3 regions of the Streptomyces sp. NPDC041796 genome follow, and region 1 is predicted to be linked to each of the others. Evidence: riboswitches for the same ligand, from Rfam matches in the RefSeq annotation. Region 1 holds a riboswitch; each other region holds the start of a gene.
The links. Region 1 has a riboswitch for cyclic di-AMP ahead of ACZ6C1_RS21295 (transglycosylase family protein). Riboswitches for the same ligand answer to the same signal wherever they lie in the genome.
Positions count from the first base shown of each region.

Region 2: it holds a riboswitch for cyclic di-AMP, as region 1 does, so the genes downstream of both, ACZ6C1_RS10200 (M23 family metallopeptidase) here and ACZ6C1_RS21295 (transglycosylase family protein) in region 1, are expected to answer to the same signal.
Region 3: it holds a riboswitch for cyclic di-AMP, as region 1 does, so the genes downstream of both, ACZ6C1_RS30960 (C40 family peptidase) here and ACZ6C1_RS21295 (transglycosylase family protein) in region 1, are expected to answer to the same signal.

Region 1 is NZ_JBVJAH010000010.1:61,828-71,886, forward strand. Features, by position in the region: gene ACZ6C1_RS21270 (NAD(P)/FAD-dependent oxidoreductase) at 1-456, opposite strand, end outside; gene ACZ6C1_RS21275 (Ppx/GppA phosphatase family protein) at 827-1,741, opposite strand; gene ACZ6C1_RS21280 (DUF501 domain-containing protein) at 1,738-2,274, opposite strand; gene ACZ6C1_RS21285 (FtsB family cell division protein) at 2,289-2,759, opposite strand; gene eno (phosphopyruvate hydratase) at 2,857-4,137, opposite strand; gene ACZ6C1_RS21295 (transglycosylase family protein) at 4,420-5,109, opposite strand; cyclic di-AMP (ydaO/yuaA leader) riboswitch at 5,113-5,288, opposite strand; gene ACZ6C1_RS21300 (transglycosylase family protein) at 5,543-6,454, opposite strand; gene ACZ6C1_RS21305 (cytochrome P450 family protein) at 6,635-8,122, opposite strand; gene ACZ6C1_RS21310 (nucleoside triphosphate pyrophosphohydrolase) at 8,119-9,111, opposite strand; gene ACZ6C1_RS21315 (SurA N-terminal domain-containing protein) at 9,121-9,756, opposite strand; gene ACZ6C1_RS21320 (GtrA family protein) at 9,848-10,059, opposite strand, start outside.
Region 2 is NZ_JBVJAH010000004.1:363,704-373,762, reverse strand. Features, by position in the region: gene ACZ6C1_RS10220 (CobW family GTP-binding protein) at 1-481, shown strand, start outside; gene ACZ6C1_RS10215 (DNA gyrase/topoisomerase IV subunit A) at 763-3,216, opposite strand; gene ACZ6C1_RS10210 (M16 family metallopeptidase) at 3,472-4,815, shown strand; gene ACZ6C1_RS10205 (M16 family metallopeptidase) at 4,812-6,206, shown strand; cyclic di-AMP (ydaO/yuaA leader) riboswitch at 6,412-6,575, shown strand; gene ACZ6C1_RS10200 (M23 family metallopeptidase) at 6,589-7,377, shown strand; gene ACZ6C1_RS10195 (GntR family transcriptional regulator) at 7,596-8,324, shown strand; gene ACZ6C1_RS10190 (HPr family phosphocarrier protein) at 8,559-8,840, opposite strand; gene ACZ6C1_RS10185 (bifunctional acetate--CoA ligase family protein/GNAT family N-acetyltransferase) at 9,019-10,059, shown strand, end outside.
Region 3 is NZ_JBVJAH010000020.1:14,895-24,953, forward strand. Features, by position in the region: gene ACZ6C1_RS30950 (M23 family metallopeptidase) at 155-1,603, shown strand; gene pcrA (DNA helicase PcrA) at 1,626-4,088, opposite strand; cyclic di-AMP (ydaO/yuaA leader) riboswitch at 4,299-4,466, shown strand; gene ACZ6C1_RS30960 (C40 family peptidase) at 4,465-5,664, shown strand; gene ACZ6C1_RS30965 (glycosyltransferase) at 5,685-6,992, shown strand; gene ACZ6C1_RS30970 (hypothetical protein) at 7,000-7,353, opposite strand; gene ACZ6C1_RS30975 (C40 family peptidase) at 7,587-8,612, shown strand; gene ACZ6C1_RS30980 (alpha/beta hydrolase) at 8,876-10,059, opposite strand, start outside.

The sequences.
Region 1 (10,059 bases):
GGCCTTGTCGAGCTGCTCGAGGACGTGGTTGCGCAGGCCGATGGCCTCCTCGATGCCCTTCATGCCGATGCCCTGCTCGGCGAGACCGGGGATCGGGAAGGTGCGGGAGATCGCACCCAGCGCGATGACCAGGTAGTCGAACGGCAGCTCGTACGACTCGCCGACGAGCGGCGCGATCGTGGCGACCTTGCGGTCCTGGTCGATGGTGGTGACCCGGCCGGTGAGTACCTCGGCCTTGGGCAGCACGCGTCGCAGCGGGACGACGACGTGCCGCGGCGAGATGCTGCCGGCGGCGGCTTCGGGCAGGAAGGGCTGGTAGGTCATGTACGACCGGGGGTCGACGACCGTGACGGTCGCCTCGCCGTAGCGCATCTTCTTGAGAATGCGCCGAGCTGCGTACAGGCCTACGTACCCACCGCCTACTACGAGGATCCTGGGACGCTCCGTGGTGCTCATGCCATCGAGTATCCACCCGGTCGAGGGGGGTCGCTCGTGCGCCCCTTCACAAGCTCCTGGGAGACCTCTGCTACACTGCGCGGCCCGCGTGACCGAGGTCATGGCGCCGCAAGGGAACCACGGTGTAACGGAAGACGTTGTTCACCCCTGTTGAACTGGGCCTGCGAGCACCTTTTAACCGTGGACCACCACCGGACTTCACACCTGCGAAACACAGACGAGGGTGGCTTCCGCGCCTGCGAAAGGGCCCCGAGGGGGGCTCCGGAGGCCGTTGAGCGGCTCCCCGACCCCCCTCGGGGCCCTTTTCCTTGTGAAGAACTTCACGAACTTTTCCGACGGGCTGTCCGGCGGCGCTCGACCGGGACGGCGATCAGACGAGCGAGAGGGCGATTCCGTCCAGAATGTCGTGTTCGGAGACGACCACCTCACGGGCCCCGATCCGGTCCATCACGGCCAGCAGGACCAGCGCTCCGGAGACGATGACGTCCACCCGGCCCGGGTGCATCACCGGGATCGCGGACCGCTCGTCGTGCGTCGCCGCCAGCAGCCGCCCCGTGACCTCGGCGACCTGCTCGTAGGAGATGCGCGACCGGTGGATCGCGGCCGAGTCGTAGGAGGTCAGCCCCAGGGCGATCGCGGCGACCGTGGTCACCGAACCGGCCAGTCCGACGAGCGTCTCCGCCTCCCGCAGCGGGACGGTCTCCTCCGCCAGGTCCAGCGCCGCCTCGACGTCGGCCCGGATCGCGGCGACCTCCGCCTCGGAGGGCGGGTCGCTGCGCACATGACGCTCGGTCAGGCGGACGCAGCCGATGTCGACCGACCGGGCGGCGCGGGCGTGCGCGGCGCCCACCACGAACTCGGTGGAGCCGCCGCCGATGTCCACGACCAGGTACTCGTCGGAGCCCGTCAGCTCCTTCGTCGCCCCGGTGAAGGAGAACTCCGCCTCCTGGTCACCGCTGATGACCTCGGGCTCCACGCCCAGGATGTCCATGACGCCCCGGACGAAGTCGTCGCGGTTCTCGGCGTCGCGCGAGGCGGAGGTCGCCACGAACCGGAGCCTCTCGGCGCCGTACTCCTTGATCACGGCGGCGTACTCGTGGCAGGCCGCGAAGGTCCGCTCCAGCGCCTCGGGCGCGAGCCGCCCGGTCCTGTCGACGCCCTGGCCCAGCCGCACGATCGTCATCCGGCGGTCCAGGTCCGTGACTTCGCCGGTCGACGGGTCGACGTCGGCGACGAGCAGACGGATGGAGTTCGTACCGCAGTCGATGGCGGCGACGCGGGTCATTCGCCGGCCTCCTCGTCCCGGTGGGCGGTGACGCAGGGGCCCTTGGCCCACCACTCCGGCAGCATCGCGATGGCCTCGTCGCCCAGCGGGTTCACCCCCGGCCCGGCGGCCAGCGAGTGGCCGACGAGCACGTGCAGGCACTTCACCCGGTCCGGCATGCCGCCGGCGCTCGGGAAGCCCTCCAGGACCTCGATGGCGTCGCGGCGCGCGATGTAGTCCTCGTGCGCCGCGCGGTAGGCGGCGGCGAGTTCCGGGTCGCTCTGGAGACGCTCGGTCATCTCCTTCATGACGCCGTTCGCCTCCAGCGTGCCGATCGCGGAGGCCGCGCGCGGGCACGTGAGGTAGTACGTCGTCGGGAACGGCGTGCCGTCGGGGAGCCGGGGCGCGGTCTCCACCACGTCCGGGTTGCCGCACGGGCAGCGGTGCGCGATGGCGCGCAGGCCGCGCGGCGGGCGGCCGAGCTGTTCCTTGAACGCCGCGACGTCCGCCTCGGTGGGCTCGGTGCGTTCGGTCTGCGGAGGGGGCGTTTCCATGCCTGCCTTGGGTTCTACTTGCGGTCGGTGCGGTCGGCGGTGTCCACGCCGTCCCAGAGGTTGGAGTACCAGGGGCGGTCGGCCGCGCCCTGGTCGGTGCGGCGCTGGCGCACCGCGTCGGGGTCGATGACCGTGTAGCCGGTCTCCCCCGGGAGTACATAGTGCAGGTGCTCCCGCGCCAGGCGCTTGATGTACGCGTCGTCCTGGAGCCGCGCCTTCTCGTCGCGCAGCCGTTCGACGCGCTCGCCCGCCTCGGCCGCCAGCCGCTCCTGCTCGGCGATCTCGGCGCGCTGGGACACCCATTGGCGCATCGGGTAGGCCAGGGCGACCACCAGCGAGCAGACGACCAGCGCGAGGAAGGCCGCGCGTCCGGTGAGCCGGGAGCGGCGGGCCTGGCGGCGGGTCTGGGAGCGGTAGACGCGGGCGGCGGTCTGCTCGCCGAGCAGTCGCAACCTGGTCGCGGTGGAGAACCGGTCCCGGGCCATGTGTTGTACCCGCCTCCCCTTGCCCGTTACGTACGTACGTCCCCGGACACGGTACGGGACCGTGGCCGGGGACGTACGTAACCCGGGCTGGGAAGGATCAGCCCTTGAAGCGCGGGAAGGCCGAGCGGCCCGCGTACACGGCGGCGTCGTCGAGGATCTCCTCGATGCGCAGCAGCTGGTTGTACTTGGCGACGCGCTCGGAGCGGGCCGGGGCGCCGGTCTTGATCTGGCCGCAGTTGGTGGCGACGGCCAGGTCGGCGATGGTGACGTCCTCGGTCTCGCCGGAGCGGTGCGACATCATGCACTTGAAGCCGTTGCGCTGGGCCATCTCGACGGCGTCGAGGGTCTCGGTCAGCGAACCGATCTGGTTGACCTTGACCAGCAGGGCGTTGGCGGCGTTCTCCTCGATGCCGCGCGCCAGGCGCTCCGGGTTGGTGACGAACAGGTCGTCGCCGACGAGCTGGACCTTGGAGCCCAGCTTCTCGGTGATGGTCTTCCAGCCGTCCCAGTCGTCCTCGAACAGCGGGTCCTCGATGGAGACCAGCGGGTACGCGTCGACGAGCTCGGCGTAGTAGTCCGTCATCTCGGCGGCCGAGCGGGACTTGCCCTCGAACTCGTAGGCGCCGTCCTTGTAGAACTCGGACGCGGCGACGTCGAGCGCCAGGGCGATGTCCTTGCCCGGGGCGTAACCGGCCTGCTTGATGGCCTCGAGGATGAGGTCGAGGGCGGCGCGGTTGGAGTCGAGGTTCGGGGCGAAGCCGCCCTCGTCGCCCAGACCCGTGGAGAGGCCCTTCTCCTTCAAGACCTTCTTCAGGGTGTGGTAGACCTCGGCGCCCCAGCGAAGGGCCTCGGAGAAGGACTCCGCGCCGATCGGAGCGATCATGAACTCCTGGATGTCCACGTTGGAGTCGGCGTGCGAGCCGCCGTTCAGGATGTTCATCATCGGAACGGGCAGCAGGTGCGCGTTCGGGCCGCCCAGGTAGCGGAAGAGCGGCAGGTCGGACGCCTCGGAGGCGGCGTGCGCGACGGCGAGGGAGACACCGAGGATGGCGTTGGCGCCGAGCGACGACTTGTCCGGGGTGGCGTCCAGGTCGAACATCGCCTGGTCGATCAGCCGCTGCTCGGTGGCGTCGTAGCCGACGAGCTCCGGGCCGATCTGTTCGATGACGGCGAGGACGGCCTTCTCGACACCCTTGCCGAGGTAGCGGTCCTTGTCACCGTCGCGGAGCTCGAGGGCCTCGAACGCTCCGGTGGAGGCACCGGACGGAACGGCAGCACGGCCGGTGCTGCCGTCGTCGAGGCCGACCTCGACCTCGACCGTGGGGTTGCCTCGGGAGTCCAGGATTTCCCGGGCTACGACGACGTCGATGGACGGCACGAGCATCTCCTTCTGGGATGTGACGCAAGATGTGACGCATGGTGGTGCAGGGTCTCTTTGGCCTTGCGGCAAGAGCCTAACCGGCCGCGGAGCCGTGACCAGCCGACGCCCGCCTCCTGGGACGAAAAAGGGCGCACGAGTCGGCATTACGGGCAAAACGACATGAAACTTACCGACGGGTAGCCAGGGTGTGCGAGGGGCCGCTCAGGAGGGCGGAACGGGAAACCCCGGCCCGGCGCGTACGGGGGAAGGACGCGCCGGACCGGGGTGGTCTCACGAGGGTCAGCTCAGGTGGAGCTGCTGGCCCGGGTAGATCAGATCGGCGTCGTCGACGATGTCCTTGTTCAGCTGGAAGAGCTTCTCCCAGCCGCCCGCGACCTTCTTCTCGGCGGCGATGGTGCTGAGGGTGTCGCCGGCCTTCACCTTGTACTCGCCGTCACCCTTCTCGACCTTCTTGCCGGTCGGGGTGGTGACGGTCTTCTTCGACTCGGCCTTGGGAGCGGCCTTGGGCGCGGTGCGCTGCTCGCTGCGCGTGGTGGGCTGCTCGGCCTTGCGCTCCGGCTGCGGCTGGGCCTGCTCGGCGCCGCCGCCGTCGTAGGAGGCGTTGGACAGGCCGACGCCGCAGTGCGGCCAGGCACCCTTGCCCTGGCCGGCGAGGACCTTCTCGGCGATCTCTATCTGCTGCGACTTGGAGGCCTGGTCGGCGGTCGGGGCGTACGCGGTGCCGCCGTAGGCGGCCCAGGTGGAGGCCGAGAACTGCAGGCCGCCGTAGTAGCCGTTGCCGGTGTTGATGGACCAGTTGCCGCCGGACTCGCACTGGGCGACCTTCTCCCACTCGGCGCCGGTGGCGGCCGAGGCGGTCGTGGCGCCCATCAGCGGGGCGGCGACGGCGGCACCGGTGATACCGGCGAACGCGACGAATCGGGCGGCCTTGGAGGGGCGACGGTGCTTGGACTTGCCGGAGAACAGCATGGGACATCTCCTCACCGACGCCTGCGAGGTGAGCTGTCGGGTTCGGGCGAGTGAGTGGCCCGGCCGCGCGGCACCGTGGTGCGCGCGGCTTCACCCCAAGCCGGTTCCATGCCATGTCTCCATGGCCGGGCCCGGCACTTACCTGGGTCCCCCGCTCCTGCCTTCGGCGCATGACGCGACGACTGTTCCCGTCGACCGGCGGCAGGATTCGGCGTTCCGGTCGAAGGGGCCCGCGGTGGCGAGCGGTCACGACCGTAGCCACAGACCTTCCCGAAGTTCAAAGACGGACATCCGGGTCAATCAGCCCTTATCCGCCCGCCATTGACGGGCGTTTACGCAGGTGAAGGGCGGATTGTGCGGTTCGGTGGGCCGTGGCCCGCCCGCCGGGCCGAAGAGATTCATGTCTCACTTACACAGAAGCGGACATACAGCCTCAGTCCTGCGGCTGATCCGTCGTCAGCTCAAGGCTCTGACCGGGGAGAATGAGGTCCGGATCGGCACCGACGGTGTCCTGGTTGGCCTCGTAGAGCGCCGACCAGCCGCCGGGGACCTTGTGCTCGTCCGCGATGACCGACAGGTTGTCGCCGGGCTGGACCGTGTACGCGCCGGGCGCGACGCTCCCCGGGTCGCGTGTCGCCCCGTCACCCCGCGAGGGGTGTCCACCGTTTTCGCGGTCGGTGGCCGAATTGCCGGTATTCGCCGGATCGGTGGGCTTGAGGGTGCTTTCGCCCTCCGGCGTGCCGGGCGTGACCGGTGCGGTGGGGTCGGCGGGGGCGGCCGGGGCCGTGGGGTCGGTCGGCTCCGTCGTCGACGCCTCCTCCTTCGCGGGCTCACCCCGGTGCTTCCCGGTCCCCGGGGCGGGGCTCTGCGGCGCGCCAGGGGTCGTCGGGGCGGGCTCGGTGGGCAGGAGGGACCCGGCCGGGTCGGACGGCTCCGACGGCTCGGGCGTGCCCGTGTCCTCGAGCGTCTCGGTCGGGTCCGCCGCCTCGGGCGTGGCCGGGGCCGTGCCCGTGGGGTCGGCGTCGGGGGAGGTGGTGGCGCCGCCCAGGCCCGCGATGGGGGCGCAGGTCTCCCACGCCTTGACGCCCGTCGCGGCGTAGACCTTCTCGGCGACGGCTATCTGCTCGGTGCGGCTGGCGAGGTCGGGGCGTGCGGCGTGGGCGAGGCCCCCGTACGACTCCCAGGTCTCCTGCGACATCTGCAGGCCGCCGTAGAAGCCGTTACCGAGGTCCGCGCTCCACATGCCGCCGGACTCGCATTCGGCCACCCGGTCCCATGTGGTGGCGTCGGCCGCCGACGCGGAACCCGCGCCGAGCAGCGGGAGCGCGATGGCGGATCCGGTCACCCCTGCCGCGACGACGATGGCGGGGGCTTGACGGGGTCGTCGGTGCCGGCCGTTCCCGGAGCGCATGCGGTGCTGCCTTTCGCGTGACTGCTGAGGTGACGGTGAACGTAGCGGCATTCGAACGCTAGTCACAAGTCGATGCAGCGGAGATTACGCGAAGATCACAGAAATGACGGAGCGTCAGTTATTGGGGGGCGCATACGGGGTGAACTCGACCGGGAGCGTACGCAGTCCCCGCATAATGAGCCCGCCACGCCACCGCAAATCGGCCGGATCCACCGCAAGCCGAAGGTCGGGCAACCGGGTCAGCAGCGTCGCCAGCGCGGTCTGCCCCTCCAGCCGGGCGAGCGGCGCGCCGAGGCAGTAGTGGATGCCGTGCCCGTACCCCAGGTGCTGGTTGTCCCGCCGCGCCAGGTCGAGCGTGTCCGGCTCGTCGAACCGCTCGGGGTCCCTGTCGGCCGCGGCGAGCACGACGAGCACGGGGTCGCCGGCCGCGATCCGCTCGCCGCCGATGGTGAGCGGCTCGGTCGCGAACCGCCACGTCGCCAGCTCCACCGGCCCGTCGTAGCGCAGCAGTTCCTCGACCCCGGTCTCCAGCAGCCCCTGCTCACCGGCGGCCAGGGAGGCCTGGAGGCGTTCACGCTGGCCGGGGTTGCGCAGCAGCGCGTAGACGCCGTTGCCGATGAGGTTGACCGTCGTCTCGAAGCCCGCGAAGAGGAGGATGAACGCCATCGCGGCGGCCTCGTTCTCGGTGAGGTGCTCGCCGTGGTCGGAGGCCTTGATGAGCCCCGAGATCAGGTCGTCCCCCGGCGTCTCGCGCTTGCGGTGGATCAGCTCCAAGAGATAGCCGCGCATCTTCTTCACCGACCGCGCGACCCCACCGCGCGGCCCGCCGCCGTGCCGGATCATCATCCCGGCCCAGTCGCGGAAGTCGTCCTGGTCCTCCCGGGGCACCCCCAGCATGTCGCAAATGGCGTAAATGGGGAGCGGGAAGGCGAACTCATGGATGAGGTCGGCGCTCCCCTTTGTAACGAAGTTGTCGATGAGCCGGTCCGTGAGCTCCTGCACACGCGGAGCGAACTCGGCCACGCGGCGGGGCGTGAACGCCTTCGACACCAGCCGGCGCAGCCGGGTGTGGTCCGGCGGGTCGATGTTGAGCAGATGCGTCATCAGCTCGGCCTTGCGCTCGCCCGGAATGCCGGTCTTGCCCTTGGCGTGCGCGGGCTCGTCGTGGTGCGCGGGGTTCTTGCTCAGCCGCTGGTCGGCCAGCGCCTGTCGCGCGTCCCCGTACCGCGTCACCAGCCACGCCTCGACCCCGCTGGGGAGCCTCGTCCGGTGCACGGGCGCGTGCTCCCGCAGCCAGGCGTAGGCGGGGTACGGATCGGTCGCGAACTCCCAGGTGAAGAGCTCGGGCGCCCCGTCCTCAGAAGTGGCCGGTACGCCGGACCGCGGGGCGCGGGCGCGCGGGGCGTCGGAGGGCGTGGGGCTGTCCGGACCGCCCTGGCCGGCCGGCTGCCCCTCCGGGGCCTCGCCCCGCGAGGCGTCCGGGGCGGCCGGGTGGCGCGGGGCGGCCGGGGTGCCCGACGGGGCGGTTTCGGAGGCGTCCGGGGCGGCTTCGGGGGTGTCCGGCGTGCTCGGGTGGGCGTTCTTGTCGTGCGGGGCGTTCACTCCTCGACGGTATCCGGCGCCGCGGGGGCCTCCGCCGCCCGGATCGCGTCGCGGTAGGCGCGACCGGCCGCGCGCAGGGCCGCCTCGGGGTCGACGCCCGCGGCCTCCGCGCGTACGGCGAGGGCCAGCAGCTCGTAGCCGATGCCGTCACCGGACGGCGGGGCGACGTCCAGACCGGCGTTGCGGACGCGGCTCGCGAGCTTCGCCACCAGGGCGAGGCCCGGCTGGCCGAGCGGGACGCCGTCCGTCACCGACGCGCGCCGCTTCTCGATCGCCTTGGTCCGCAGCCAGTGCTCCTTGACCTCCTCCGGCGTCTCGGCGCGCTCGTCGCCGAAGACGTGGGGGTGGCGGTGGATCAGCTTGTCGACGATCGTGCCGGCCACGTCGTCGATCGAGAACGGCTCCTCCTCGTGCTCCTCGGCGATCCGCGCGTGGAACACCACCTGGAGCAGGACGTCCCCGAGCTCCTCGCGCAGCTCGTCACGGTCGCCGTCCTCGATGGCCTCGACGAGCTCGTACGCCTCCTCGATGCCGTACTTGGCCAGGCCCTCGTGCGTCTGCCGCGACGACCAGGGGCATTCGCGGCGGATGCGGTCCATCACCTCGACCAGGTCCAGCAGCCGGGCGCCGGGCAGGTCGTACGAGCCGGGCAGCAGCTCCAGGTCGGGCATGGCGACCCGGCCTGAGCCCGCCATCCGGGCCAGCCCGTCCGTCAGGGCGCGGTCGCCCTCGCCGGTCGCCACGACCACCACCGCGCGGCCCCCGGCACAGAAGTCGACCAGCTCCTGCGCGGTGGGCGCGGCGATGTCCACGGCGACGCCCGCCTCGCGCAGGTACGGAAGCTGCGGGTGCGCTTCGTCGGCGCACAGGACCCGGTCGGCGTCGTGCAGTGTCCGCCACGCGGGCCAGGACAGCAGCCCGGGCGCGACGCGGTGGCTGGCGGTGAGCAGAACGATGCGGCCAGGGGTGTCGGGGGTGTCGGCGTTCACCCCTCGAACCTACATCTGCCGCTGTTCGCTCAGCCGGCGGATCCAGGGTGCGGTGTACTCACCGAGCTGGATCTTGTCGTTGTCCCAGGTGCCGTACCGCGGGTTCACCTCGATGTCGAGGGCCTTGGACGCGGCCGCGAAGACCTCGGTGAGCTTCTGCTGCCCCTCCGGGGTGTTCCCGGCGCCCAGCTTCGCGGCGATCTTGTTCATGAGGACGTTGCGCCGCACCACGCTGTCGATCTCGTCCGGCGCGATGCCCTGCTGCTGCAGCAGCATCGCGGCGAGCTGCTCCTCGCCGCCGCTCTGGCCCGCGGCGGCCCGCCGGGTCTCCTGGACCTCCTTGCGGCTGGCGGTGATCCCGTGATCGGTGGCGACCTTCTCCACCACCCGGTCGAAGATCATGCCGTTCAGCTTCTCGCGGTTCAGGTCGCCGGTGGCCTCGATCAGCTGCTTCGCCTGCGGAGACGTCTCCTGGGCGCTGCGTACGTCCCTGACCTGCGCCTGGAGGGCGGCGACCTCGATCCGGTCGCCGTCGACGACGGCCGCCGCGCCCGGGTGGGCGTCGCTTCCGCAGCCGGCCAGGAGCGGGGCCGCGGCGAGGAGCGCGGCGGAGACGGAGAGCGCGGTGCGACGGCGGCGATGCAGGCGGTGCAAAGGAGCCTCCCGGCGTGGGTCGTGCGTCAGTGTGAACGACCTTGCGGTGATCGATGGTAGGCAGTGAATGTGGCTCAGGCCACTACTTCGAGGCCACTGCTTCGGTCAACGAGTCACGGGTCCGGGGGGTCTCGGGCCTCAGCATGATCGTCCGAGAGACGACGAACGTGATCGGGATGGCCGCCGCGGCGGCGAGCAGCGGGGCCCAGCGGCTGGAGAAGCCCGCCACGTCGACCAGGAGCCACACGCCGCTGGTGGTGATCACGAAGTTGGCGGCGTTGGTCAGCGGGAACA
Region 2 (10,059 bases), on a different contig from region 1:
CGAGCTCCTCTTCGACCGTGCCACGCGCCGGGACGACGAGATGGAAGGGCAGCTCTCCTTCGACGACCTGCGCGAGGACGAGCACCACGCCCACCCGCACGCGGCGTACGACACCGTCTCCTTCACCGCCGACGAGCCGATGCACCCCCGCCGACTGCTCGACTTCCTCGACTCCCGCCCCGACGGCCTCTACCGCATCAAGGGCTTCGTCGACTTCGGCGCCCTCGACCCCGCCAACCGCTACACCCTGCACGCCGTCGGCCGCTTCCTCCGCTTCTACCCCGAGCCGTGGCCGCACGGCGAGCAGCACCTCACGCAGCTCGTCCTCATCGGCTCCGGCACCAACGGCGACGCCCTGCACAAGGCCCTGGACGCCTGCCGGGTCACCGGCCCGCGGGACGCCCCTGATGAACACAGCATGTGGGGCGTGCTGCGCTACGTGCCGGAGCCCGTGGAAACAGCCGGCGAAGACGATTCATGAGATCGTTCCCGTGACAAGGGGGGGCGACGCACGGGACACCGCCGCCCGAGAACGGCGCGAGCCGGGACCGGAGCGTGCCGTGGGTATGAGCCGGGTCCCGCCCACGCACGTCGAGCGGCAGCTGTACGACGCGGGCAGCCCCTGGCGGAACATCCCCCGGCGCTGACGGTCACCCCGCGCCTGACTTCCCGGCGCTGACGGTCACCGGCGCGCTCACTCCCCGGCCCCGCCGTCCCGTGGCGCGCCCACCCCCCGGCGGGCGCGCCTCGCACAGCGCCCCGTCAGGACGCCGGTCCGGCCAGCACCTCCACCTGCTTCGCGAGCGGCGTGCCCGAGCCGTCGCGGCGCGGGTCGATCTCCGGGAGCTCCACCGGAGTGCCGTTCTTCTGCGCCGCGCGGGCCGGGGCCGCGCCCGCCCAGGCCAGGACCAGCACGTCCTCGCCCTTCAGGAACCGCTGACAGCGCACACCGCCCGTCGCACGGCCCTTGCGCGGGTACTGGTCGAACGGCGTCAGTTTCACCGACGTGGCCGCCGTCGGGTCCAGCGCGCCGGACGAACCGGCGGCCGTGAACACCACGGCGTCCCCGGCCGGGTCGACCGCGGTGAACGAGATCACCTGGGCACCCGCCGACAGCTTGATACCGGCCATACCGCCCGCCGGACGGCCCTGCGGCCGCACCGCCGAGGCCGGGAACCGGAGCAGCTGGGCGTCGGAGGTGATGAAGACCAGGTCCTCCTCACCCGTGCGCAGCTCGGCCGCGCCGACGATCCGGTCACCCTCCTTGAGGCCGATGACCTCCAACTCGTCCTTGTTCGCCGGATAGTCCGGCACCACCCGCTTGACCACGCCCTGGAGCGTGCCGATCGCCAGACCCGGCGAGGACTCGTCGAGGGTGGTCAGGCACATGACCTCCTCGTCCTTCTCCAGCGTCAGGAACTCCGACACCTGCGCCCCGCCCGACAGGTTCGGCGCGGACACCGTGTCCGGCAGCTGCGGAAGGTCGATCACCGACAGCCGCAGCAGCCGACCGGTGGACGTCACCACGCCGACCTCGCCGCGCTGCGTCGCCGGCACCGCCGAGACGATCACGTCGTGCTTGGTGCGCCTGCCACCACTGTCCGGCAACGGCTCACCGCTCGCCGTACGGGCCAGCAGACCCGTCGACGACAGCAGCACCCGGCACGGGTCGTCCGCGACCTCCAGCGATGCCGCCGCGACCGGCGCGCCCGCCGACTCCAGCAGCACGGTGCGCCGCTCCGTCCCGAACTTCTTGGCGACCGCCGCCAGTTCCGAGGAGACCAGCTTGCGCAGCTCGGCGTCCGACTCCAGGATCCGGGTCAGCTCCTCGATCTCGCTGTTCAGCCGGTCCCGCTCGCCCTCCAGCTCGATCCGGTCGAACTTGGTGAGCCGGCGCAGCGGCGTGTCCAGGATGTACTGCGTCTGGATCTCGCTCAGCGAGAAGCGCTCGATCAGCCGCTCCTTGGCCTGCGCCGAGTTGTCGCTCGAGCGGATGACCCGGATGACCTCGTCGATGTCGAGCAGCGCCACGAGCAGGCCCTCGACCAGGTGCAGCCGGTCCCGCTTCTTGGTGCGCCGGAACTCGCTGCGGCGCCGGACCACCTCGAAGCGGTGGTCCAGGTAGACCTCCAGCAGCTCCTTCAGGCCCAGCGTCAGCGGCTGCCCGTCGACCAGCGCCACGTTGTTGATGCCGAAGGACTCCTCCATCGGCGTCAGCTTGTAGAGCTGCTCCAGCACGGCCTCGGGGATGAAGCCGTTCTTGACCTCGATGACCAGCCGCAGGCCGTGCTCGCGATCGGTCAGGTCCTTGACGTCCGCGATGCCCTGGAGCTTCTTGGCCGCGACCAGGTCCTTGATCTTGGCGATCACCTTCTCCGGGCCGACCGCGAAGGGGAGTTCCGTGACGACCAGGCCCTTGCGGCGCGCCGTCACGTTCTCCACGGTCACCGTCGCGCGGATCTTGAAGGAGCCGCGGCCGGTCTCGTACGCGTCCTTGATGCCGGTCAGGCCCACGATCCGGCCGCCCGTCGGCAGGTCCGGACCCGGCACGTACCGCATCAGGGTCTCCAGGTCGGCGCCCGGGTGCCTGATCAGGTGGCGGGCGGCGGCGATGACCTCGCCCAGATTGTGCGGGGGCATGTTGGTGGCCATACCGACCGCGATCCCGGACGCGCCGTTGACCAGCAGGTTCGGGAAGGCGGCGGGCAGCGCCACCGGCTCGCGCTCCTGCCCGTCGTAGTTCGGGTTGAAGTCGACGGTGTCCTCGTCGATCGACTCCGTCATCAGGGACGTCGCGTCGGCCATCCGGCACTCGGTGTACCGCATGGCGGCCGGCGGGTCGTCGTTGCCGAGGGAGCCGAAGTTCCCGTGGCCGTCCACCAGAGGCAGCCGCATCGAGAACGGCTGCGCCATGCGCACCAGGGCGTCGTAGATCGACGCGTCACCGTGCGGGTGGAGCTTGCCCATCACCTCGCCGACGACCCGGGCACACTTCACGAAGCCGCGCTCGGGCCGAAGCCCCATCTCGTTCATCTGGTACACGATGCGGCGGTGCACCGGCTTCATGCCGTCGCGGGCGTCCGGCAGGGCCCGGGAGTAGATCACCGAGTACGCGTACTCGAGGAAGGAGCCCTGCATTTCGTCGACGACGTCGATGTCGAGGATCTTCTCCTCGAAGTCGTCTGGCTGCGTGGTCTTCGTGCTGCGGCGGGCCATCGCGGCTGCGGCTCCTTCACCAACAAGGTTGATCTGACGCCGACCATTGTGGACCGTCCCACTGACAACGCCGACCGCGACCCGGAAGAGGGACGGATCGGGGATCCGGGAACTTCGCCAGGTGTCAGTCCGCTTGCATACAGTGGCAGGACTTCCACAGCGGTCCGCGGCAGGTCGCAGCAGCCGCATACAGTGGCAGGACTTCCGCAGCGGCCCGCAGCTGGACTTTTCCACATAGCGATCGAAGGGACGTACATGCCCATGGGTCACACGGCCACAGCCCAGGCCGGCTCCGGCGGCCTGACAGCGACCGAGCACCGGCTGGCCAACGGCCTGCGCGTGGTGCTCTCCGAGGACCACCTGACCCCGGTCGCCGCGGTCTGCCTCTGGTACGACGTCGGCTCGCGCCACGAGGTCAAGGGCCGCACCGGCCTCGCCCACCTCTTCGAGCACCTGATGTTCCAGGGCTCGAAGCAGGTCCAGGGCAATGGCCACTTCGAGCTGGTGCAGGGCGCCGGCGGTTCCCTGAACGGCACGACGAGCTTCGAGCGCACCAATTACTTCGAGACCATGCCCACCCACCAGCTGGAGCTGGCGCTGTGGCTGGAAGCCGACCGGATGGGCTCCCTGCTCGCCGCGCTCGACGACGAGTCGATGGAGAACCAGCGGGACGTCGTCAAGAACGAGCGCCGCCAGCGGTACGACAACGTTCCCTATGGCACGGCCTTCGAGAAGCTGACCGCCCTCGCCTACCCGGAGGGCCACCCCTACCACCACACGCCGATCGGCTCCATGGCCGACCTGGACGCCGCCACCCTCGAGGACGCGCGGAACTTCTTCCGTACGTACTACGCGCCGAACAACGCGGTGCTGTCGGTCGTCGGCGACATCGACCCCGAGCAGACCCTGGCGTGGATCGAGAAGTACTTCGGCTCCATCCCGGCCCACGACGGCAAGCAGGCGCCCAAGGACGGGACGCTCCCCGAGATCATCGGCGAGCAGCTGCGCGAGGTCCTCGAGGAGGAGGTCCCGGCGCGCGCCCTGATGGCCGCCTACCGGCTCCCGCACGACGGCACCCGCGAGTGCGACGCCGCCGACATCGCCCTCACCGTCCTCGGCGGCGGCGAGTCGTCGAGGCTGCACAACCGCCTGGTCCGCCGCGACCGTACGGCCGTGGCGGCCGGCTTCGGCCTGCTGCGTCTGGCCGGGGCGCCCTCACTCGGCTGGCTGGACGTCAAGACGTCCGGGGGCGTCGAGGTGCCCGACATCGAGGCCGCGGTCGACGACGAGCTGGCCCGGTTCGCCGCCGAGGGCCCCACGCCCGAGGAGATGGAGCGCGCCCAGGCCCAGCTGGAGCGCGAGTGGCTCGACCGGCTCGGCACGGTCGCGGGCCGCGCCGACGAACTGTGCCGGTTCGCCGTCCTGTTCGGCGACCCGCAGCTCGCCCTGACCGCCGTCCAGCGCGTCCTGGACGTCACCGCCGAGGAGGTGCAGGCGGTCGCCAAGGCCCGCCTCCGCCCCGACAACCGGGCGGTGCTGGTCTACGAACCCATCAGCACCGACCACAGCGACCAGGCAGAAGAGGGGGCCGACCAGTGAGCGACGCCGCTGTGTCCCTGACGTCCATGGAGTTCCACCCGCAGCCCCGGCCCGGCACCGCCAAGCCGTGGGCCTTCCCGGCCCCCGACCGCGGCACGCTCGACAACGGCCTGACCGTCCTGCGCTGCCACCGCCCCGGCCAGCAGGTCGTGGCCGTCGAGATCTTCCTCGTCGCCCCGCTGGAGGCCGAGCCCGAGGGCCTCGACGGCGTCGCCACGATCATGGCGCGAGCCCTGTCCGAGGGCACCGACAAGCACTCGGCCGAGGAGTTCGCCGCCGAGCTGGAGCGCTGCGGCGCCACCCTCGACGCGCACGCCGACCACCCCGGCGTACGCGTCTCCCTCGAGGTCCCCGTCTCCCGGCTCGGCAAGGCCCTCGGACTGGTCGCCGAAGCGCTGAGGGCGCCCGCCTTCGCCGACAGCGAGATCGAGCGTCTCGTCCGCAACCGGCTCGACGAGATCCCGCACGAGATCGCCAACCCCGCCCGCCGCGCCGCCATGCAGCTCTCCAAGGAGCTGTTCCCGGCCACCTCCCGTATGTCGCGGCCCCGGCAGGGCTCCGAGGAGACCGTCGCCCGGATCGACGCGGCGGCCGTACGCGCCTTCTACGAGGCCCACGTCCGCCCCGCCACCGCCACCGCGGTCGTCGTCGGCGACCTCACCGGCGTCGACCTCGACGCGGTGCTCTCCGACACCCTCGGCGCCTGGACCGGCGACATGGCCGAGCCCCGCCCGGTGCCGCCCGTGACGGCGGACGACACGGGCCGTGTCGTCATCGTCGACCGCCCCGGCGCCGTGCAGACCCAGCTACTCATCGGCCGGATCGGCCCCGACCGGCACGACCGGGTCTGGCCGGCCCAGGTGCTCGGCACCTACTGCCTGGGCGGCACGCTCACCTCCCGCCTGGACAAGGTCCTGCGCGAGGAGAAGGGCTACACCTACGGCGTACGGGCCTTCGGCCAGGTCCTGCGTTCCGGCCCCCAGGGCGGCGCCGCCATGCTCGCCATCAGCGGCTCGGTCGACACGCCGAACACCGGCCCGGCGCTCGACGACCTGTGGAAGGTGCTGAACACCCTCGCCGCCGCGGGCCTGACCGACGCCGAGCGCGAGACGGCCGTGCAGAACCTGGTGGGTGTGGCCCCGCTCAAGTACGAGACGGCCGCCTCCGTCGCGGGCACTCTTGCCGACCAGGTCGAGCAGCACCTGCCCGACGACTTCCAGGCCCAGCTCTACGCCCGTCTCGCGGAGACCGGCACCGTGGAGGCCACCGCGGCGGTCGTCAGCGCCTTCCCGGTGGACCGTCTCGTCACGGTCCTCGTCGGCGACGCGGCTCAGATCAAGGAGCCCGTCGAGGCGCTCGGAATCGGTGAAGTGACCGTTGTCACCGGCTGATTGACACCGGACCCTCCACGACGGTCCCCGGACCCCCGGTATCACCCGATGCCGGGGGCCCAGTCATATGTCCGATTTGTTGCGGAGGTTCGGTGTCTGCCCTGTGGCGTGCGCTACAAAAAACCGTGTCTGTTTGGTGATTGAAAGATCGGCCGCTTAGCGTCTGATGCGCTGTCCGACCGGTACCCGCCGCACCCGCGGCACCGGGCAGCGATCGCCGAGTCCCCATCAGGCGCGAGCCTGGGGAGCCGGGGACCCATGAAGTCCCTGGGGTGAATCGGACGCCTTCGCACCCGTGCGGAGGGGCCCGTAGGAGACCTTCCTGCTCCGAACCCGTCAGCTAACCCGGTAGGCGAGAAGGAAGGAAAGGACCAGCCACTTCATGGCGTTCACCCGTGCCACCGGGAAGCACCGTGCCCCGAGCCGCCTGAGCCGTAAGAGCGCACACGTCGCCGGAGTCGCGGCCCTCGCCACCACCGGCGTCATCGGAACCCTCGCTTCCCCGGCGCTGGCCGCCGCCCCGGACGCCGCGCCCGGTTCGTTCGAGGACACCGGCCTCAACCAGGCGGTCATCACCGACACCCTCGCGGAGCAGGTCGACGCCCAGGCCGAGGCCCAGGAGCTGGAGGCCCAGGAGGCCGCGGCCAAGGCGGCCGCCCAGGCGAAGGCCGAGGCGGAGGCCAAGCTCAAGGCCGAAGCCCGGGTGAAGGCGGCCCGTGAGGCCAAGGAGCGCGCCGACCGCGAGGCCGAGCGCAAGCGGCTGAACGCCTTCCAGCTGCCGGTCGCGGGCACGTACGTCAGCACCGGCTACCAGACCGGTGGTGCCATGTGGTCGTCCGGCAGCCACACCGGCATCGACTTCCACGCCGCCTCGGGCTCCAGCGTGGTCTCCGTGGGCGCGGGCACCGTCGTCGAAGCCGGCTGGGGCGGCGCGTACGGCAACAACATCGTGATCCGGATGAACGACGGCACGTACACCCAGTACGGCCACCTGTCGTCGATCAACGTCTCGGTCGGCCAGACCGTGATGCCGGGGCAGCAGATAGGTCTCTCGGGCTCGACCGGCAACTCGTCCGGCCCGCACCTCCACTTCGAGGCTCGTACGGGCGCCGACTACGGCTCGGACATCGACCCCGTCGCGTACCTCCGCTCGCACGGCGTCAACGTCTGACCGCCTTCCGTCTGTTCGGCGAAGGCCCCGGTTCGGGATGCGAACCGGGGCCTTCGCCTTGCCGTGTCCTCGGGCGGCGCCTTCCCGGCACGGACTTCCTGGCCAAAAAGAACTCCATGGATTACGGGTGGCTATCGGAAATTCCGTCCCGCTGCAATAGAGTCACTCAACAGGCGTCGATCGGCTGAGTTTCGCGCGGATTAAGTGGGGGTTCTGGTATGCGCATTCCAGCGCACTCGGTATGCACGGCGATCCGCGACGACATCGTCACCGGCGTGTTCGAGCGCGGCAGCCGGCTCACCGAGGAGCACCTGGCCCGCCGCTACGGCGTCTCGCGCGTTCCGGTCCGTGAGGCACTGCGCACCCTCGAGTCCGAGGGCTTCGTCACCACTCGCCGCCACGTCGGCGCGTGCGTCGCCGAGCCCACCGAGCAGGAAGCGGCCGACCTGCTGGAGATGCGTACGCTGCTGGAGCCGCTGGGTGCCGCGCGCGCCGCCCAGCGCCGCACCGAGGCACATCTGAAGGTGCTGCGCGGCCTGGTCCGGCTGGGCCAGGAGCGGGCCCGTCGCGGCCAGGGGGACGACCTCCGCTCGCTGGGCGGCTGGTTCCACGAGACGCTCGCCCAGGCGGCCGGCAGCGCGGCGCTGACCGCGCTGCTCACCCAGCTACGGCACAAGATCGCCTGGATGTACGCCGTCGACCAGCCCGCCCGGCCGACGGAGGTGTGGGCCGAGTACGGGGTGATCGTGGACGCCGTGGCCCGCGGCGACGCCGAACGCGCCCGCGCGCTCACCGCCCTCCACGTCGAGCGCACCCTGCCCGCGCACCGGCTGCGCCGCGCCGAGCGGGCGGAACGCCCGGAGGGATCGCGGCGGTCGGAGCGTTCGGGCGGACGTGTGGTGAGGACTTCGCAACATCGCGTAAACACCGCGAGCGCCCGCAATTAACAGCGGTACCGTATACAAAGAGGGGGAAATTCTTGCCCCTATTCACCCCTGCCTGAAAAGGGGGTGCGCCGCCTTTTTCCCAGGGGTGGTCGGCCCGGTGAATTTCCGCGCCGGCCGCACGGGCCCGGCGGTCGGCACCCGGGGGAGGGGCGAAGCGCGGCAAACAGAACGGAGCCGTACCACCCGATTCCGGGAATACGGCTCCGCCTGGTGTCGCGTGGGGTGACCGGCAGGTCAGACCGTCTCGGGGAGCTCCTCGAGACCCTCGGCGACCAGCTTCGCCAGACGGTCCAGGGCGGCGTCCGCGCCCTCCGCGTCCGAAGCGAGCACGATCTCCTCGCCGCCCTGCGCGCCGAGGCCCAGCACCGCGAGCATCGACGCGGCGTTGACCGGGTTGCCATCGGCCTTGGCGATCGTCACGGGGACGCCGGCGGCCGTGGCGGCACGGACGAAGATGGAGGCGGGGCGGGCGTGCAGGCCCTCGGCCCAGCCGACGTTGACGCGGCGCTCAGCCATGGTGTTGCCCTTCGAGTCTCGGCGGTTGTCTAGACCAGTGGTCCAATCCAGTCTCTCATGTTCCACAGGGTGCTCGATCCGGCCCTCGCGGGGCCGCCGCGGGCCGGCCCGGCCCACTCGCCCCGCGTTGTCCACAGGCACCTCCGCGGCCGGGCGCCCGCACCGTACCCTGGGGCCCATGCGGACCCCGTCGGATCAGCCGGAACACGTGTACCCCGACCACTGGGAGGCCGACGTGGTGCTGCGGGACGGCGGCACCGCACGGATCAGGCCGATCACCACGGATGACGCCGAGCGCCTGGTCAGCTTCTACGAGCAGGTCTCGGACGAGTCGAAGTACTACCGGTTCTTCGCACCCTACCCCCGGCTCTCCGCCAAGGACGTGCACCGCTTCACCCACCACGACTACGTGGACCGGGTGGGTCTGGCGGCCACCGTCGGCGGCGAGTTCATCGCCACCGTCCGCTACGACCGGATCAATGAACAGGGTCTGCCCGCGAGCGCCCCGGCCGACGAGGCCGAGGTCGCCTTCCTCGTCCAGGACGCCCACCAGGGGCGGGGCGTCGCGTCCGCGCTGCTCGAACACATCGCGGCGGTCGCCCGCGAGCGGGGCATCCGGCGGTTCGCGGCCGAGGTCCTGCCCGCCAACAACAAGATGATCAAGGTCTTCACGGACGCCGGGTACACCCAGAAGCGCAGCTTCGAGGACGGCGCCGTACGTCTCCACCTCGACCTGGAGCCCACCGACCGGTCGCTCGCCGTGCAGCGCGCCCGCGAACAGCGCGCCGAGGCCCGGTCCGTGCAGCGGCTCCTCGCCCCCGGCTCCGTCGCCGTCATCGGGGCCGGCCGCGCCCCCGGCGGAGTGGGCCGCACGGTTCTGCGCAACCTGCTGGACGCCGGGTACACGGGCCGCACGTACGCCGTGAACCGGGCCCTGCCCGAGACGACGACCACGCTGGACGGTGTGCCCGCCTTCCGCTCCGTCGCCGACATCGGGGAGCCCGTCGACCTCGCCGTCGTCGCCGTACCGGCCGAGCGGGTCCCCGAGGCCGTCGCCGACTGCGGTGAACACGGCGTCCAGGGACTGGTCGTCCTGACCGCCGGTTACGCCGAGCAGGGCGCCGAGGGCAGGGCGCGCCAGCGTGAACTGGTGCGCCAGGCACGGTCGTACGGCATGCGCATCATCGGCCCCAACGCGTTCGGCATCATCAACACCGCG
Region 3 (10,059 bases), on a different contig from region 1:
GCCGAATGCCCGTTTCCCCCGGGGCCAAAACCCACGGAAGATTGTCGCTTGCGCGTACCGCCGGGTACAGTCGCGCCCACTGCTTTCCCCTCTGGGTCCCCGTCGCCGGGGCCTCCCCAGATCTGGTCCTGCTGCCGAGGCGAGAGAGAAGTTGGTGAACGACCAGCACCCCCACGCCGGGTACGTCGGAGACGACGCGTATTCCACGGGCAGCTTCGAGACCGGCAGCCTGGACACCGGCAGCTTCGCCACCGATCCACTCTTCGGTGCCCTTCCCGGCACATACGAGAACACCTACGAAAGCAGCGGCAGTTACCACGTCGGCTACACCGCCGACCACAGCGGCCAGTACGACAGCACCCAGTGGGCCGCCGCCACCCAGCAGTGGGCCACCACGGACACCACCGGCTACGTCGAGTACTCGGCCCACACCGGCCAGTGGGACGCGAGCGCCTGGAGCGAGGCGAGCGCGTACGACACCACCGGCCAGTGGAACGGCACCCCGGGGGCGACCACGGCCGCCACCTCCTTCGAGACCGGCGCCTACGACGCCACCGCCTGGAACTACGCCGCCGCGCCGACCGAGACGTTCACCGTCCCCGAGCAGTACGACTACGCGGCCGCGGACCAGCTCCCCGCGCCGGAACCCCTCGCGGAGTCCCCGTCGGCGCACGAGTCCGCCGCCGAGGCGGAACCGGAGTACGAGCTCGGCCCCGACGACGAACCCTCGGCCGAGCCCGATTCCGGGGCGGAGCCCGAGGACCTGCACGAGAGCCTCACCGAAACCGCACTCGCACCCGTCGCCGCCCCCCGGCCCAGCCGCCGTTCCGGCGGAGGCGGTGGCGGCAGCCGCGGCCGCCGCCGGACCCCTGCCAAACGTTCCGCGCTCCTCACCGTCGCCATGCCCTCCGCCTGTGTGATGGGCGTCGCCGGTATCGCCGCCGCGTCCGTCAGCGGCCTCACGGGCAGCGCCACCGGCGAGACCAAGAGCGACGAGAAGACGGTGACCGCCGCCGACCCGGCCTCGGTCCAGCCGGTCGTCGCCAACAGCGAGCTGGACACCCAGCTTGCCGCGCTCAGCGCCGACGCCCGCGACTTCGGTGACCGCGCGAGCCGCACCCAGGAGCGCATCGACCTCAAGGCGCGCCAGGAGGCGGAGCGCAAGAAGCGCGAGGAGGAGGCGGCCCGCCGCGAGGCGCTGCGCCCCAAGTTCGCCCTCCCCGTCGGCCTGCACCAGCTCAGCGCCCAGTACGGGCAGGCGGGCGTCAACTGGATGTCCCTGCACACCGGTATCGACTTCCCCGTCCAGTACGGGACCCCCGTCATGGCCGCGACCGACGGCACCGTGCGCACCCAGTGGAACAGCGCCTACGGGAACATGGCGATCGTGACCGCCAAGGACGGCACCGAGACCTGGTACTGCCACCTCAGCAGCACCAAGATCCGGTCCGGCGAGGTCAAGGCCGGCGAGGTCATCGCCTACTCGGGCAACTCCGGCAACTCCACCGGACCGCACCTGCACTTCGAGGTACGGCCCGGCGGCGGCGCCGCGATCGACCCGCTGCCGTGGCTGCGCAGCCACGGCCTCGACCCGACCTCCTGACCGCTACGGCTTTCCGAGCGGCCTACAGCTTCTCGACCGGCGCGTACCGCAGCAGCAGCCGCTTCGGCTTCTCGTCCCCGAAGTCGATCGTCGCCTGCGCGTCCCCGCCCGCTCCCGTCACCGCCATGACGGTCCCGAGCCCGAACTGGTCGTGCGTCACCCGGTCCCCGACCGCCAGGGAGATCACCGGCTTGTCCGTCGTACGCCGGGTGGCGAAGCCGGAGGGGCCGCCGGCCCGCGACCTCGACGACAGTGACGACGACAGCGACGACGCGATGCCGGACGTCGGCCCGGCGGGCTTGGCCATCGCACCCGTGCGCTTCCACTCCAGGTGCTGTCCGGGGATCTCCTCCAGGAACCGCGAGGGCGGGTTGTACGAGGGCTGCCCCCACGCGCTGCGCATCGACGACCGCGTCAGATAGAGCCGCTCGCGGGCACGCGTGATGCCCACGTACGCCAGCCGCCGCTCCTCCTCCAGCTCCTTGGTCTGGCCGAGGGCACGCATGTGCGGGAAGACACCGTCCTCCATGCCGGTCAGGAACACCACCGGGAACTCCAGGCCCTTGGCGGTGTGCAGGGTCATCAGCGTGATGACACCGGACCCCTCCTCGTCCTCGTCCGGGATCTGGTCGGAGTCGGCGACGAGCGCGACCTGCTCCAGGAACTCGGCCAGGGTGCCGGGCTCCTCGCCGCGCTCCTGCTCGAACTCGAGGGCGACGGCGGCGAGCTCCTGGAGGTTCTCGATGCGGGTCTCGTCCTGCGGGTCGGTGGAGGCCTGGAGCTCGGCGAGGTATCCCGTGCGCTCCAGGACGGCCTCCAGCACCACCGCCGGGCCGGCGCCCGAGTCCACGATGGTGCGGAGCTCCTCCATGAGCGTGTTGAACCGCTTCACGGCGTTCGCCGACCGGGCGGCCATGCCGTACGCCTCGTCGACGCGGCGCAGCGCCTGCGGGAAGGTGATCTTCTCGCGCAGCGCCAGTGCGTCGATCATCGCCTCGGCGCGCTCGCCGATGCCGCGCTTGGGGACGTTGAGGATGCGGCGCAGCGGGACGTTGTCCTCGGGGTTGGCCAGGACGCGCAGGTAGGCCAGCACGTCCCGGACTTCCTTGCGTTCGTAGAAGCGGACGCCGCCGACGACCTTGTACGGCAGGCCGACGCGGATGAAGATCTCCTCGAAGACACGGGACTGGGCGTTCGTCCGATAGAAGACGGCGACGTCGCCGGCCCTGGCGTCGCCCGCGTCCGTCAGCCGGTCGATCTCGTCGGCGACGAACTGCGCCTCGTCGTGCTCGGTGTCCGCGACGTACCCGATGATCCGGGCGCCCTCGCCTGCGTTGGTCCACAGGTTCTTGGGGCGGCGGCTCTCATTGCGCTCGATGACCGCGTTGGCGGCGGAGAGGATGGTCTGCGTGGAGCGGTAGTTCTGCTCCAGCAGGATCGTGGTCGCGTCCGGGTAGTCCTCCTCGAACTGGAGGATGTTGCGGATGGTGGCGCCGCGGAAGGCGTAGATCGACTGGTCGGCGTCGCCCACGACGCACAGCTCGGCCGGGTCCAGGTCCTCGTAACCGGTGCCCACCAGTTCGCGTACGAGCGTGTACTGGGCGTGGTTGGTGTCCTGGTACTCGTCGACGAGCACGTGGCGGAAGCGGCGGCGGTAGTGCTCGGCGACGTCCGGGAACGCCTGGAGCAGGTGGACCGTCGTCATGATGATGTCGTCGAAGTCCAGGGCGTTGGCCTCGCGCAGCCGTGCCTGGTACATCCGGTACGCCTCGGCGAGCGTCTTCTCGAACCCGTCGGCGGCCTGGTCGGCGAAGGCCTCCTCGTCGATCAGCTCGTTCTTCAGGTTCGAGATCTTGGCGCTGAACGACTTCGGCGGGAAGCGCTTGGGGTCGAGGTCGAGATCGCGGCAGACCAGCGCCATCAGCCGCTTGGAGTCGGCGGCGTCGTAGATGGAGAAGGACGACGTGAAGCCGAGCTTCTTGGACTCGCGGCGCAGGATGCGGACGCACGCGCTGTGGAAGGTCATGACCCACATGGCGTTGGCGCGCGGGCCGACGAGCTGCTCGACGCGCTCCTTCATCTCACCGGCGGCCTTGTTGGTGAAGGTGATCGCCAGTATCTGCCCGGGGTGGACGTGCCGGGTGCCCAGCAGGTGGGCGATGCGGTGGGTCAGCACCCGGGTCTTGCCGGAGCCGGCGCCGGCGACAATGAGCAGCGGCGAGCCGGTGTGCACGACGGCGGCGCGCTGCTGCTCGTTCAGCCCCTCCAGCAGCGCGGCGGGGTCCACGACGGGACGCGGGGCACCGTCGCGGTAGTGGGTGTCCCGGGCCGGGGGCACGTCGAAGCGGTCCCCGAAGAGGTCGTGCGGGACCTCCTCCGCGGCCGGGCCGTGCCCGGGGCCCTCGGAGTCCTCGGGCGGCGGGGGCTCCTCGGAGGGGTGGTTCCGGAGGTCCGCCAGGAAGCTGTCGTCAAAGAGGCTGCTCATCGCCTATCGAGTCTAGGCCGCCCCACTGACAGCCGTGGACGAACCGGGAACAGGCCCGATTCGTCACGCTCCGTACCGCGTCGACGACATCACGCCAAGGTCACGAATACGTATCGGGCATATCGAACATCAACCTTCACAGCACCACCACAGGTTGGCTAGCGTGCTCGCCCAAGCGGTCCGTTCTCTCTTCGGCGAACCACGCCAGTCGGATCGCCCACGCCGAATCCGTGCTGCCGCCACGGCAGTTCGGAACCGGGGACCCACCACGTACGACCGAGGTGAATCGGCCCGCAGCCGCTCGGGCACGGCCGTAGGGCACCTTCCGTTCCGCCCGAACCTGACAGCTGACCCGGTAGGCGGTCCACGGAAGGAGATGCCGACCTTGGCGTCGCATCGCAAGCCGCGCACATCGCGCACCTTGCAGACCCTGCATGCCCACCACCCCGCCGTCGGGGTCACGACGGCCGCCGCCCTGGCCTCGGTCACGTTCCTGTCGTCACAGAGCGCGACCGCGGCGTCCGGTGGCCCGGGTGACCAGGACCGGGGGCCGACGGTCGAGGAGGTTCAGAGAAAGGTCGACGACCTCTACCGGCAGGCGGGCACGGCGACGCAGCAGTACGGCAAGGCCAGGGAAGCCACGGACGAGCAGCGGCGCGAGGCCGGCGGGACACTCGCCGGCGCCGCCCGGCGTACGGAAGCGCCGGAGCAGTCCCGCCGCCCCCTCGGTAGCCACGCGGCCACGCGGTACGGGTCGGGCGGGTCGGCTCCGACCACGTCGCTGGTCTTCCCGGACGGCCCGCAGGCGGTCGTGGACCAGGCTCCGCCGGTGGACCGGCTCATGGACCACCGGCACGAGACGCTCACCGGCCATCGGCACGAGGCGCTCACCGACCACCGGCACGAGACGCTCACCGACCACCGGGCGCAGCGGGGCGAGGCCGAGGTCACGGAGCAGCGGGTGGAGGCCGGGGCCGCCCGGCAGCAGGCGGAGGCGACACGGAAGCAGGAGTCGCTCACCGCCTCCCAGGCCTCCCTCCGCACCGCCAAGCAGACCGTGCAGCGCAAGCTCGGCGAGGCTCGGTCGCTGCTGGCGCGGCTGACGGCGGAGGAGCGGGGGCGCCAGGAGGACGCCCGCCGCAAGGCCGAGGAGCAGCGGCAGCAAGAACAACAGGATCACCTGCATCAGCACCAGCTCCAGCAGCCGGACGACGACAGTGGCTACACCGCCAAGGCCCGCGAGGTGCTCGCCTTCGCCGAGGCGCAGATCGGCAAGCCGTACGTGTGGGGCGCGACCGGCCCGAGCTCGTACGACTGTTCCGGGCTCACCCAGGCCGCGTGGCGGGCGGCGGGGGTCGACCTCCCCCGTGCGGCCCGGGACCAGGTGCTGGCGGGCACCCGGGTCGCGACGGAGGACCTGCGCCCCGGCGACCTGGTGTTCTTCTACGACGACATCAGGCACGTCGGCATCTACAAGGGCGACGGGAAGATGATCCACGCGCTGGGTCCCGGGGCGAACGTGCGCGAGGAGTCCATCCACTGCATGCCCGTCCACAGTGGCGTGCGCCCGGCCTGACGACCGCACAGGGGGATCACATGGGGGGAACCGTGACCGACCGCCGGCTCACCGTCCTGTTCGCACCGGAGAGCGCGTACGGGCCGACGAACAACTGCGTCGGGATCGCGGACGTGCTGCGGCGCCGCGGCCACCGGGTGGTGTTCGCCGCGGAGGCGTCCTGGAGGGTGAGGCTGAGCGCGCTCGGCTTCGAGGAGGACCTCGTCCGTCTCGCTCCTCCCCCGGACGGGGAGGAGGACGCGGGCCGGTTCTGGAAGGACTTCGTGCGGGACACCGCTCCGGAGTTCCGCAAGCCGACCTTCGAGCAGCTCGGCACCTGGATCAGACCGGTCCGGACGGAGCTGGTCTCGGGCGCCCGCCACTGCGAGCCGCAGCTGAAGGCGGTCGTCGAGCGGGTGCGCCCGGACGTGATCGTCGAGGACAACGTGGTGGCGTTCCCCGCCCTGCTGACCGCCGGAGTGCCGTTCGTACGCATCGTCTCCTGCAACCCGCTGGAGATCAGGAGTCCGGGCGTCCCGCCGGCCTTCTCCGGCTACCCGGCGGGCGACGATTCCGGCTGGGCGGCCTTCCGGGCCGAGTACGACCGTACGCACCGGGAGCTGTGGGCCGACTTCAGCACCTGGGTGGCCGAGCAGGGGGCGCCGCCCCTGCCCGAGCTGGAGTTCATCCACGAGGCCGGGACGAATCTGTACGTGTATCCCGAGGCGGCCGACTACGCGCGCGTGCTGCCGCCGCACTGGCACCGGCTGGACTCGTGCGTACGGGAGACGGACGAGGACTTCGTCCTGCCGCCGGAGCTCGCGCCCTCCGGGGCGGACGGCGAGCCGCCGTTGATCTACTTCTCGCTCGGCTCCCTGGGATCCGCGGACGTGGAACTGATGCGCCGCGTGATCGGGGTCCTGGCGCGGACGCCGTACCGCTACATCGTCTCCAAGGGGCCGCTGCACGCCGAGATCGAGCTGGCGCCGAACATGTGGGGCGCGGAATTCCTGCCCCAGACGTCGGTCCTTCCCCTGGTCGACCTGGTGATCACGCACGGCGGCAACAACACGACGACGGAGGCGCTGCACTTCGGGAAGCCGATGATCGTGCTGCCGCTGTTCTGGGACCAGTACGACAACGCGCAGCGCATGCAGGAGCTGGGCTTCGGCGTCCGGCTGGACACCTACCGGTTCACGGACGAGGAACTGACCGGGGCCCTGGAGCGGCTGCTCGGCGACACGTCCCTGCGCGAGCGGCTGGCGGCGACGGGTGCGGTGATCCGCGAACGGGACGGGCTGCGGCGGGCGGCCGAGCTCATCGAGGAGGCGGCCGCCCGGGGCGCCTGACGGGCGATCAGGTCCAGAGCGTGGCGATGAAGATGTTCACCATGGTCAGGCCGCCGACGGCCCCGAAAACCGCCTTGTCGACCCGCTCCTCGTCCCGCTTGACGTAGACCAGGCCGAGGATGACGACCAGGATGGCCAGCTTCACACCGATCTTGACGTTGTTCACGGTCTGGTCGTCGGCCTGGTTGAGCCCGACCAGGACCACGCCCGTGAGCAGCATGGTCAGGGCGCCGTGCAGCATCGCGGGGCCGAAACGCGCCGCACCCTCCCCCATCGCCTTCATCTGCGTCATGAAGCCGCCCAGCAGAGCGGCGATACCGATGATGTGCAGCGCGACGAAGACATTGATGAGTACGTCCATGGGGCGGAGCCTAGCCCGGGCGTTACCACCGGTCTCCGGCCAGGGTCACCTCATTCGTCGCATCGGTCGCAGGTGATATGGAATGCGGGATTCCGAGCAGGTGGGCTCTTGCGGAATACGCTCCTGAACCCTCACCTGCGGCCAATTGCGGTCATACCGCCTCTCGACCGTGACCCCCAGGTTTAGCGTCCTCCCCCAGGCCCCGTCCCCGCCGAAGGGAAGTGACCGCCGCCGTGGCAACGCACCGGAAACCGAAGCAGCAGCCGTTGAGCGGCCGCGCGGCCGTCACCCTGGCACTCGCCGGGGCGGCCACCGCCACCGCCTTCGAAGGCTCCGGGTACGCCGAACCCCACCTCACGCCCGGCCAGGTGAAGGCCAAGGCCGACCTGCTGTACCAGGAGGCGGAGGAGGCCACCCAGAAGTACAACGGGGCCAAGGAGGAGGTGGAGCGGGCCGAGGCGGCCCTGGGCGCCCTGCGCGACGAGGCCGCCCGCCGGACCGCCCGCCTCAACGCCGCCCGCAACGCGCTCGGCTCCGTGGCGACGGCCCAGTACCGGGGCGGCGGCGGCCTCGACCCGGCCGCCCAGCTTGCGCTCTCCAGCGACCCCGACGCGTACCTCCGGGGCGCCGCCCTCGCGGACCGGGTGGGCGACCGCCAGGCCACGGCCGTCACCGCCGCCCGGAGCCAGGTCACGGAGCTCGCCCGGCTGCGCGCCGAGGCGGCCGGCCGGCTGCGCGACCTGACGGCCCGGCAGGCCGAGCTGGCCCGGCACAAGGCGACCGTCCGGAGCCGGCTCACCGCCGCCGAGAATCTCCTCGCCCGGCTCACCGCCGCCCAGCGCGCCGCGTACGACGGCACGTCCGTCCCCGCCTCGCACGGCGCGCCCCGCGGCCCCGCCCCCGCTCCCAACCCACGCGCGGCGCAGGCTGTCTCGTACGCGTACGGAGCCTTGGGCAAGCCGTACGTGTGGGGCGCCACCGGGCCGTCGGCCTTCGACTGCTCGGGCCTCACCCAGGCCGCCTGGCGCTCCGCCGGAGTGTCGCTGCCCCGCACGACGTACAGCCAGATCGACACCGGCCGGCGCGTGTCCCGCTCCGCGCTGGCCCCCGGCGACCTGGTGTTCTTCTACGCGGGCGTCAGCCATGTGGGCCTCTACATCGGCGACGGCAAGATGATCCACGCCCCCAGGCCGGGTGCCCCCGTGCGGATCGCGCCGATCGACGAGATGCCGTGGGCGGGCGCGACCCGCGTGGCATGAGCGCCCCACCGCGCGGCGGCGCCACCGCGTGCGCCGGCGGCCGGCACGCGACCCGCGTACACCGGCGCCCACCGCGTGACGGCCCCCCACCGGGACGGGCAGCGGCCGGGCCACGTCCTCGTGCTCGTGCTCCTGCTGGAGCGCCTCGACGTCCGGCACCGACGGCAGGGCGAGCCCGATGTCGACGAGCCGCAGCGCGCCCGCGTGCCCCGCAGCGCGGCGGGGCCGTGGGCCTCCGGTCCGGCCCGGGCCGCAGCCGACCGCTACGGGCGACCGCCGACGGCCACGGCTCCCGGCCGGGTTGCAGTCCCGGTCCCGGTCCCGGCACCGGTCCCGCTCCCGGCGCCTTCACCCGCGCCCGCGGCCATCCCGGTGCCGTCCCCGTAACCCTGCCCCGGGCCAGTGCCCTGGCCCTGATCCTGGCCCTGCTCCTGCCCGGCACCCGCGTCGGCGCCCGGGGCCGTGCGATCCGCGCCCGCACCCGCGTCGGCACCCTGGCCCCGGTCGGCCCCCGTGCCCTCGGCGCGGAACTGCTGCGTCAGCCACTGGAACACCGACGGCACCTCCCGCACCCACGTGCTGACGCGGTGACCGCCGTAGACCTGCTGGACGTCGATGCGTGTCGGCGGCTTGGACGCCTCCCGCAGCGCGAGGCCCTGCTGGTAACCGTCGCCCCCGTCGCCGGTGACGAGCAGCGTGACCCGCGGCGGCACCGGAGCGGACTTGAGCATGGTGAGGGGGTTGTGGGCGTGCCGCAGCTCGGGGTCCTTCCCGGTGAGCGAGGAGGGCTCGGCGGCCGGGTCGTTGTAGCCGGACATGCTGACGCCGAACCGGTAGCGGTCGGGGTGGGCGATGGTCAGCTTGGTGGCGCAGTGGGCCCCCGACGAGAATCCGACGACGGCCCAGCCGTCGGCCGTGTCGGCGGCGCGGAAATTGTCGATGACCATCTTGCGCACGTCGACGCTCAGCCAGGAGTCGGCGTTGACCTTGCCGGGGACGTTGGCGCAGCCGGTGTCGGTGTGGCCCAGGACGTTGCTGCGCGGCGCGACGAGGATGAAGGGCTCGACCGTGCCGTTCCTCATCAGCGGTTCGAGCTGCTTGTTGGCGTGCATGCTGCCGAACCAGGACTTCGGCGAGCCGGGGAAGCCCGAGAGCAGCTCCACGACGGGGAACTTCTTGTCCTTGTACGCCGGGTCGTCGTACTGCGGCGGGAGCCACACGTACACCTCGGCCTTCACCCCGGATATCCCCCCGTTCAGGGTGGTCTTCCGGACACCGGTACCCACGGTGGGGTCGTCGACGGGCGTGAAGGTCTGCTTGACCTTCGGCAGGTCGGCTATGCGTCTGCCGCCCAGGCCGTCGGGGCCGAGGTCGATGGCGGTGTCGACGTGGTCGCTGGTTCCCAGGAGGTCGTCCCAGCTGTCGTAGAGCCCGTTGACGTTGTTCA